One region of the Effusibacillus consociatus genome, then DNA from elsewhere that is predicted to be linked to it. Evidence: riboswitches for the same ligand, from Rfam matches in the RefSeq annotation. Region 1 holds a riboswitch; each other region holds the start of a gene.
What was found. A riboswitch is a leader RNA that binds a small molecule or an ion and turns the genes downstream of it on or off. The one in region 1 is predicted to bind cyclic di-GMP.
Positions count from the first base shown of each region.

Region 1 (3,278 bases):
TCATTCTGTTTCGAAACAATTCCGTATCCATGCCATTATAGACTACTGTCAAATGATGATCGGGAATACCGAACTTTCTTTTTAAATAATTTTTGAACCAAACTGAAGGCACAATGGTAATATTACTGGATGTGATACCGTAATATTCTTGAGCAATACCGTAATGGTAGGACAACGTATTTTTGCCCCGTATCATGTGTTTATCCATGTATTCATCCAGCAGACATCCATGTATAGTGGCGATTAGCGGTGTGTTCCCCGGTTTTACTCGGGATAGAGCTGTCGTGGCGATTATATCTTGTGTATGAATTAAGTCATATTTGCGCAAATTAAAATAACTTGAAGCCAGTTCCAAACTGTAACGTTCGATCTCTCTTTCGTTGATCCACGGATCCATGTCAGATATCTGCCGTAAAAAAAAGCTGGTTATCTTCGGCCTAACCACACCTCTTACTATTGTTGCTTCAAGGATATCCCCTTGATTTAGAATGTAGTAATTTTCAGAGTGTGGATCACGCGCCAAAATATCTGCTTCGTGCCCCGAACGTCTAAGCCCCCGTGTTAACTGTTCAACATAGTTCCAAAGCCCTCCGACAGAGGGGAGGAGAAAAGAGCTGGCTATTAAAATTTTCAACTTTTACACCCCTTCCCGTTGGCCAAAATGGACTTTCATACAGCAGCAAATTTTTTGATTTATTATATTCAACGGGGTTTTAAGGGGACTAGGCTACTAACTCCATAGGCGATTAAACGCTCGTATCCTTTGGTACTCTCATTAGAATTCTGGCTAACGGCCGGACCTTACTTTAAATTATTCACGGAGGTTTTTTGTGTGACCTCGCAAGGAGTTTTGCACAATTCGTCGAAATCCGACAGGAATATCATCAGCAATAAGCGAACTAATGAGTAAGGGGGAGCAATACCTGAATTGCAATCGAATGACCATATTATCTTGAAATAATCGAATTGATCCTATAAACTGGCTGTATATACAATCATATGGCAAGCGAAGAATGATCACTTGTATTTGGGCACTTGGGTGATCTGGAGCAACTAGTGCAACCGGCCAGTTCATAGGAATTCTGTGAATTGGCTTTTTGATTTTGAATAAGCAGCGGCAGGCGAGGTGCGGCATGCAGCAGGAATCCATACCGAAGGATTTAAAACCGACATTATTATTTGCTATGTTGTATAATGAAACACTTGAATTAGCTGTTCAGCCTATCGTAAATCTTCACACAGGCAAAGTGGAGGCCGTTGAAATATTAAGCCGTGCTCCCGGAGGCGTGCTCTTTCCTGACGAGATGTTTCGGTTGGCCCGCCAGTACGGGGTACTGCAACAACTCACCTTGTTATCCTGCAAGAAGCTTATTCAAAGCGTCGAGATTTTGAAGCCGTTTATCCCAAAAGGGATCTTCTTCAATATGGAAGCGGATGTCTCTATCGAAACGCTGGAGCAGGCAGTCAAATTATTGGATTCCATAGGAGAAGCCCAAGTAGTCTTGGAAGTTACCGAGCATATGCCTTCAGGTTTTGCGTGGCGTTCGTTTGCAGATAAGGAAGGTTTTGCGATTGCCATGGATGATTTGGGAAAAGGCAATTCGAATATGGTGGAATTGATGATCATGAAGCCTCATTTTGTAAAGATTTGCATGGAAATTGTAGTCAATCTTCACAAAACCGGAACAAAGATCATTATGATTGAAAACTTTAAGAAAATCGGTGATGATTTGAATATGCAGGTGATTGCAGAAGGAATCGAAACCCCGGAGGATTTGAAAAAACTGCGTGAGATGGGAATTGAATATGGGCAGGGTTATTATTTTTCCCGTCCTTGCGCCATTGATAAAGTTCCTGTTGAAGACTGGAAAAGAGGATTCGGGCACAAAATCGTTTAGAAGTGATTGCTAACTTTTGAAAAAGGATACCCCGGGTGTCCTTTTTCTTTTATACTGGTAGAGGTGAATAAATTTTGATGCAACTCTAGCGAATCTTTATAATAGAAGCTAGGTAAATAAACAGGGAGTGGGGTCGAACATGGAACAGTTTAAAGAAAGCATGCTTAAGCTCATTATTGATACTTCTACGAACTTGCCGACCGATGTCAGACAAATGATTGCTGCTGCTCGCGTGCGGGAGGAAATGGGGACTCGGTCTGCCCTGGCTCTTTCTACCATTGCGAAAAACATCAAAATGGCGGAGGAAGAGGAAGGCCCGATTTGTCAGGATACCGGTATGCCGACATTCCATATTCACTGTCCGGTTGGAGCCAATCAAATCGAGATGAAAAAAGCAATTCTTCAAGCGATAGCGGAAGCGACCAAGCTCGGGAAGCTGCGTCCCAACTCGGTGGATTCGTTAACAGGCAAAAATTCTGGCGATAATCTGGGACCGGGTACGCCTGTAATTCATTTTGAACAATGGGAAAAGGATTACATTGATGTGCGTTTGATTCTTAAAGGCGGAGGTTGTGAGAACAAAAACATCCAATACTCCTTGCCTTGTGAACTCGAAGGTTTAGGAAAAGCCGGACGGGATCTGGACGGTATTCGAAAATGCATTATGCACGCTGTTTATCAGGCTCAAGGACAGGGTTGTTCTGCCGGTTTTATCGGAGTAGGCATTGGCGGTGACCGTACATCCGGATATGCACTCGCGAAAGAACAATTATTCCGTAAAGTGAATGATGTAAACCCTAACGAGGATCTTCGCAAGCTGGAAGAATACGTGATGGAAAATGCAAACAAGCTGTCCATCGGAACTATGGGATTTGGCGGAAACGTATCCCTTTTAGGCTGCAAAGTAGGTGTTATGAACCGTCTTCCAGCCTCATTCTTTGTTTCTGTAGCGTATAACTGTTGGGCGTTCAGACGTCAAGGGGTTGTGATTAACCCAACTACAGGGGCAATCGAGAACTGGATCTATAAGGAGGATCTGGCTGAAGAGACTGTTGTGGAAGAAGTGGCCGCTTCCAACGAGAGCCGTCAAGTGGTTCTTCAGGCACCAATTACGGAAGAACAAATTCGCAGTCTCAAAGTCGGAGATGTGGTGATTATCAACGGTGCGATGCACACTGGTCGGGATGCATTCCATAAGTACATGATGGATCATGATTCTCCGGTGGATTTAAACGGCGGTATCATCTATCACTGCGGTCCCGTTATGCTCAAAGATGAGAATGGAAAATGGCATGTTAAAGCAGCAGGGCCTACGACATCCATTCGGGAAGAGCCTTACCAAGCGGATATTATTAAGAAATTTGGACTCCGGGCTGTTAT
Region 1 covers NZ_JBHSHC010000120.1:9,786-13,063, forward strand. The annotation lists gene ACFO8Q_RS17960 (glycosyltransferase family 4 protein) at 1-634, opposite strand, end outside; cyclic di-GMP riboswitch class II at 993-1,077, shown strand; gene ACFO8Q_RS17965 (EAL domain-containing protein) at 1,134-1,898, shown strand; gene ACFO8Q_RS17970 (fumarate hydratase) at 2,038-3,278, shown strand, end outside.

Region 2 (3,278 bases), on a different contig from region 1:
GGCGGAGATGAAGAAAAGCGACATTTTGCTGCTGATCGATGCGGCAAGCGATGTGAATATTTTTCTTCCCTCCAAGTTAATTGATTATTTCGGTGCACGAAAGCCGATTATGGGAATAACGTCCGAACAAGGAACCACCGGTTCCCTGATTCGCAACTATGGGTTTCCCGTGGTAGATCCGCGGGATTCCGAACGGATTGCGTCCGAGCTGATTCGAATGGTTCGGGAATGTGAACAGTATCGGCAGCGTGCCGAAACAAACGATACAGACATGTTTACAGCAAAATCGGTGGCTGATGAGTTGGCCCGACTGTTTGAAAACACAAGTAAAGCATAAAGTCGATTGGTGAAAATGGGAAAGGACGAGAGCGATGTTTGTCGGATGGAAAGAGGAGGATTTTGCCGTATTTGAAGTGGAAGGACTTGAACCAAGAATGGAAGCGCTGAAAGCGCGGGTTCGTCCGAAATTTGAAGCGATCGGGAGCGCTTTGGCGCCTGATTTATCCGCCCGCTATGGGGAAGAATTTTATGTTCATGTTGCAAAGCACGCCAGACGGAAAACAAATCCGCCGAATGATTCTTGGGTGAGCTTTGCAACCAATCCGCGAGGGTATAAAATGATGCCCCATTTTCAGGTGGGAATGTGGGCCACACATGCATTTGTGCAATTCGCCATTATCTACGAATGTGTCAACAAGAAAGAGTTCGGGGAACAGTTGGCCCGTGAATGGTCTTCGTTAAAACGGGAAATTCCGGAGCATATGCTTTGGTATGACGATCACATCAAGCCAAAATCGGTGCCCCATCCGGAAATGGATGAAAAGATCGACATCTTTACCAAAAAACTGATTCAAAACAAAAACGGTGAACTGCTGGTAGGAATCGAGATTCCGAAAGCACAAGCGATTGCGATGTCGGGAGAGGCGTTTCTGGATAAAGCACGGAAAACAATGTTTGAACTAGGTCCCCTTTATACATTATTACAACGTTGATGCTATTATTTTGTGGGTCCCCATTAAAGTACTCGGAATAAGCTACGAAGCTTCCCGTCACTTTAATGGGCGATATTACGGAGGTAGGGAAATGCAATTCACGAGAGAAGATGCCTGGAAGCTTCTGAATGAGTATACCAAGAGTCAAAGTTTGCTCAAACACGCGCTGGCGGTTGAAACCTCCATGCGGGCCTATGCGGAGAAATACGGGGAAGATGTGGAGAAGTGGGGAATCGTTGGACTCCTGCATGATTTTGATTATGAGAAATACCCGACTCCCGAAGAGCATCCGTTTAAGGGCTGTGAAATACTTCGGACACTGGGGTATCCGGAAGACGTAGTTCACGCGGTTCTGTCCCATGCTGAGTACAGCGGTGTTGCAAGAGAATCACTTATGGACAAGACTTTGTTTGCAGTCGATGAGTTGTCCGGTTTCGTGACAGCTGTTGCATTGGTGCGGCCAAGCAAAAGCGTCTTGGATGTGGATGTGAAAGCGGTAAAGAAGAAGTTGAAAGATAAAGCTTTCGCAAAAGGGGTCTCGCGGGATGATGTGTTCAAGGGAGCCGAAGAACTCGGAGTTGACCTGGACGAGCATATCCAGTTTGTGATTCGGGCCCTGCAAGGAAGGGCGGATGAATTAGGATTGCGTGGGATGGCACAAGAAGCATAACAGGTATTTGGATTCATTGTTGTCGAAATGCGTCGAACTCCCTCAAGGCACCGGGACTTTTGACGCATTTTTAATTTTGTTAGAGGAATTTAGTTTGCGGCTGTAGTAACAATTAAATGTAAACTTGTGATCGTTAAGTAATCATTTTTGAAGAGAGGGTTTGACACTAACACTTTTGACTCTAACGCTGATGAAAAGGGCAAAATCGTCGAAAGGCGATGACGCAAAGCTGCGGGCCTAAGGGAAGGGAATTTCGCTTCTTATGGCAGCCGAGCCGCCACAGTGGTAGCACACCTTCGTGTCTGCCCTGGAGGCAGATTTTTAACAAAAAATGGGGTGTGTCAAATGAGTTTTCAGATCCCTGTGCACTCAGTTTCGGTCGGGTATGACGCTCAAACGTCGTTCGATTCGTTGTTTGCGGAGGTGCTCGATTGCTTAAAGCGGGAGCAAGAGTCCATTCTTGAGCTTCTGGTTCTGTTTGAATCCATGAAACAGCAAGTTCTGGAATTGGCCGAGAAGCGGGCAGGCGGACTGAATGCCTCTTCGGTTCGCGCTTACCCGTACAAACAAGCTTTGGCAGAACTTGAGCAGGAATTGCTGGAAGCAAGTGATTTAAAAGGGGATGCGAGAAGCACGTTATTTTTACTCTTGTCTATGGCATATTACCGGATTGGAAGTTTACTGCAGGCCCGGAACATGGCCATGATTGCCCGTAGTGAATACAGTCGCTGCGGAGTCGAACAGAAAATCGCGTTTGCAGATTTGTTGATTGCGATCTGCTCGCTCGAACTTACTCAATATGAACAAGCGGCCGACCGGTGTGTGCTCGCACTGGCCGAGTCTACACTCTCAGATGATCCGATCGGAATAGCCCAGATTTGGCAGGTTTATGCGAGAATCCTGTATAAGCAGGGGCGAACTGAAGAATCAGTGGCTGCCCTGGTGATGGCAAGTGAAATCTATCGTGAGCAGGGGGCGGCAGCTAAGCAGGTGAAAACGCTGCTTGAATTGTCTCTCGTATTAATTGGACATGACGATTTGCACGGAGCGGTTTACCGTTCGAAACAAGCGTTGATGATCTGTCATCAAAGGCAGCTGCAAGCTTTGGAAATAGAAGTTTTGGATGTGCTGGCTCATTTGTTTCTCAAGATGGGACGAACGGTGGAAGTGGAAGGCTGCCGACAGAGAATTTATCGCCTAATGGGAACAGAAGGATAAGTCGGGTTCTGGTGACCCGATTTTTTTACAAAAAGTTTCAAGTTGAAAAGAAGGAATCTTCCCGCTTGATAAAGAAATACAATTTATAGAATTAAGCGATTTTTCACAAGAGTATGTGAAGTGGGGGATCACGATGGAAATACAAGAAGAACTGGACATTATGAATCTGACAATGACAGAAGTTTTTGAGCAAACATGTAAGCGCTTTCCTGAACGTAATGCAGTTTGTTTTTACGGTCAGGAACTCAACTACCAGACTTTATTCGGGTACGCGAGCCGGTTTGCCGCAGGTCTTTCTGAAGCCGGAATTCAAAAAGGAGACCGGGTGGCGATTATGCTGCCAAATTGTCCCCAATACGTAATCGCTTATTATGGAGTTTTAATGGCGGGTGGGATCG
Region 2 covers NZ_JBHSHC010000080.1:23,244-26,521, reverse strand. The annotation lists gene ACFO8Q_RS09695 (glycosyltransferase family protein) at 1-337, shown strand, start outside; gene ACFO8Q_RS09690 (YktB family protein) at 372-992, shown strand; gene ACFO8Q_RS09685 (HD domain-containing protein) at 1,084-1,662, shown strand; cyclic di-GMP riboswitch class I at 1,851-1,944, shown strand; gene ACFO8Q_RS09680 (hypothetical protein) at 2,008-2,880, shown strand; gene ACFO8Q_RS09675 (long-chain-fatty-acid--CoA ligase) at 3,014-3,278, shown strand, end outside.
Region 2: it holds a riboswitch for cyclic di-GMP, as region 1 does, so the genes downstream of both, ACFO8Q_RS09680 (hypothetical protein) here and ACFO8Q_RS17965 (EAL domain-containing protein) in region 1, are expected to answer to the same signal.

Region 3 (3,278 bases), on a different contig from region 1:
AACCGTTCGTACCGGCGGTGATTCGGTTATCAATGGAGCAGTGACAGGATCGACAATTATTTGCGGGTACTCCAATCTTGTGTGGGATAACATGCTCCCGCATTTTAAATCAACATATGAGTTAATCATTCAGTTAATCAATGCGATTCGGCAACTTGAATCAAACAAATCGTTTTCCCGCCAGGATATTGCCAAGATGGGATTGCAGCCCTTAATCAAACTTCTCACTGAAGTCAAGTTCAAAGAATTGCCTTCGCATATTCGTAAAATAAGCGGGTTTGCCAAAAACGACAAGGAAATCTTTGATTCTGAGATGCAACTGATTGTCGATTTTTTGGAAAAAGCTTTTCTCTATTTTCATCCCCTGGTTTCCGACTTGGGACAGATGGAATCGCTTGTTGCCCGAATGGAATCTATAATTTTCGCCGCTGAGTTTGACTCGAATAAAAAGATGAACATCAACGTACAAAGTCTGACAAACAGTAAAGTGATTTCTGCTTGGGATGTGGAAGTGGAGCGATTTTGTTATGGGTCGAATATTCAGGCAAAGGGGACAGTTCGGGTAAAGGAGCAACTGCGTGGAGGGCAAGTTGAAGCTGGGCATTTCGTAAAAGTAAAAGAGATTGGATCGATCAGTGGAAGTTCCGCAGTTGTTTGGGTTACAAATTCTGACGGGTATGTTCAGGCTGACCAGGTATGGCCTGATACGATGATCCGGATCGCTCAGCTGACCAAAAAGTTTATACATGAGGAATCATCTGTATTTATGAGAATAAATGACCAGGGCAGCCTGGTTCTTAGATAGGCTAGGGGGGAAAACAATGTTTCAAGCAAAAACGGCGATTGAAAACAAAAATCTGCAAATCGATCTGCAGGGCGCGTTGGACGTTAGCGGGGTGGATATTTTCGAGAGGATGATTGCTGAAATTGATTTGTCATCCGTTACTACCGTTCATATTGATTTCAATCAAGTCAATTTTATTGATTCAACCGGTATCGGTTCCATATTGAATCTGATTCGAATGCTGGATGAACATGAATTGATCTATGAAATTGTAAACGTCCAAGATGACATTCGTGAGATCTTTTCGATTATAGGGTTAGAGGACTTGATGGCGCATGGGGAACAATAGAGAATATTAATATTTTCCGTGAAAAATTTTACTTTATAAGAAGGAATTACAAATTAAATGTAGAAATGAATTAGAGCAAGGCGAAAAAGGCAAACTTCGGGAAACCGAAGGACGCAAAACTACAGGGGCTAAGGTAGGTGATCCTACTATGCCAGCCAGTTACCGAAAGGAGGATATCACGATGAAGAAGATTTCTTCTATCGTAACCCTCGCAGCACTGTCTGCGATGGCGCTTGCGACAATTATCGGCAAGCCTTGGTTCTAATTTTCCTCGCGGGGAGAACTGGGTGGATTACCCCCAGTTCTTTCTGTCTTATGTGAGGGGGAGTGTTAAAGATGACATATGTCGTCCTTGCCGGAATTGTTGCGGCTTTTCTATCAAAGCGAAATCCAATGACAATTCTTCATATAGAATTAAAAGCTCGTTATGTAATGATCGGAATTTTAGGCGTACAAATACTTCTGGCTATTATTGCAGCAAAAACGAATCAACAATACCCGATCATTCTAAACATTACCTTTTTGGGAATACTTGTGTGTTTGTTCTGGAATCGCCATCTGTCCGGGATAAAGTGGATACTTGGGGGAGCATCACTTAATTTTCTTGCACTCCTTCTGCACGGAGGACTAATGCCTGTATCGGCTGCTGCAATGAAAATATCAGGTTTGGACAACGCGGGGTTTGATGCTGATTCACGTCATTACCTCATGGAAGATACGGCTTTTTGGTGGTTAGGAGACTGGATACCATTTTTAACACCTGTTGGCACAAATTATGTTTGGAGCCCGGGTGATGTTTTAGTGGCGATAGGAATTTTTGTCTTCCTTGTAAGGAATTCGCAGAAGAGGAGTTATACCTCATGAGAGATCTGAATTGGTATACTGGTTCTCTTTTTTTGATAGGTATCTATGCTCTGTTCCATGCGATTTATATTCACCAAACTGACCACTGGCCGGTGCTTTTACTTATTACCGGTTTGATAGTTGTATTAGATCTTTTTCCGATTAAACTTCCAAGTGGCGATGAATACGCAGCGGGTACGATCGGAAGTCTGTTACTTCTGTATCACATTGGTTTAACCGCTTCAATTATTTCAATAACCATAAGCATATTTTTCGCGTTTTTGAAAAGATACCGCTCCGTTCGAAAGATCAATTGGTTTCGTTATTTTGTGACAATCGGAATGTATTTTATCTGTGCATCCATATCATCAGTCGTTATTCAGTTGACTGATGATTTAAGTATCTTTGTTTCCGTGTGGCTTACAGCCAGTACGTTCGACGTGCTAAACACGCTTTTATTAGCCGGAATTGGAAAATCTTTGATGGGTACACCTATCTTTCATCACTTTACGGACAAATTACGGGAGCTGATTGTACCGGTTTTTGTATGTGTGATCGTTATACCACGCTTTCTGTTTGTCCCTGATCTAACTCAGCTGGTAGTAGAACTGCTATATACTGCGTTTTTCCTTTTAATAATTATTTTCTTTTCTACCCAATTCATTAATCAAATTACGATACGGCAACACACTTCAAATGAATTCATACGCCTGCTGGAAAATCGAATAACTCCGTCCCTGGCGGGCCATGGGGCAAGAGTTGGCTTAATTTGCGACATGCTTATTGAGGATTTGGGGTATCCCAAAAACAAGAAACATAACCTCATTCAAATGGCAATAATCCATGATATCGGTAAATCCCTCTTGCCATCACACGTTTTTCGGAAAAGGGGAGCTCTGACTCTCTCTGAGGAAAAAGAGTATCAGAGTCATTGCGAAAAAGGGGCAGAGATTGTACGGTCCACCTTCCCAAATGACAAGTTTGCTGATTGGATTCTTTACCACCACGAACAGTGGGATGGGAAAGGGTTTCCAAGTGGACTGAAAGAAAACGACATTCCATTCGAGTCACGAATACTTTCTTTATGCAATCAACTTGACCATATTATGACCCGACACAGGGACGATACTACCGTTTATCAATTGCTCCAAGAGATGAGCGGAACGGTTTTGGATCCGCTGCTGACGGCAAAGATTGATATATCCACCATTTCTTATATTCGTGAAAATCTGTCGTATGAAAGTCACTCACAAATGGACGAATCGATTGAAACTAATGAAGATTCCCGGAATGAGGAGAAAA
Region 3 covers NZ_JBHSHC010000096.1:52,013-55,290, forward strand. The annotation lists gene ACFO8Q_RS11715 (flagellar assembly protein A) at 1-805, shown strand, start outside; gene ACFO8Q_RS11720 (STAS domain-containing protein) at 822-1,133, shown strand; cyclic di-GMP riboswitch class I at 1,212-1,300, shown strand; gene ACFO8Q_RS11725 (DUF5317 domain-containing protein) at 1,470-1,997, shown strand; gene ACFO8Q_RS11730 (HD domain-containing phosphohydrolase) at 1,994-3,278, shown strand, end outside.
Region 3: it holds a riboswitch for cyclic di-GMP, as region 1 does, so the genes downstream of both, ACFO8Q_RS11725 (DUF5317 domain-containing protein) here and ACFO8Q_RS17965 (EAL domain-containing protein) in region 1, are expected to answer to the same signal.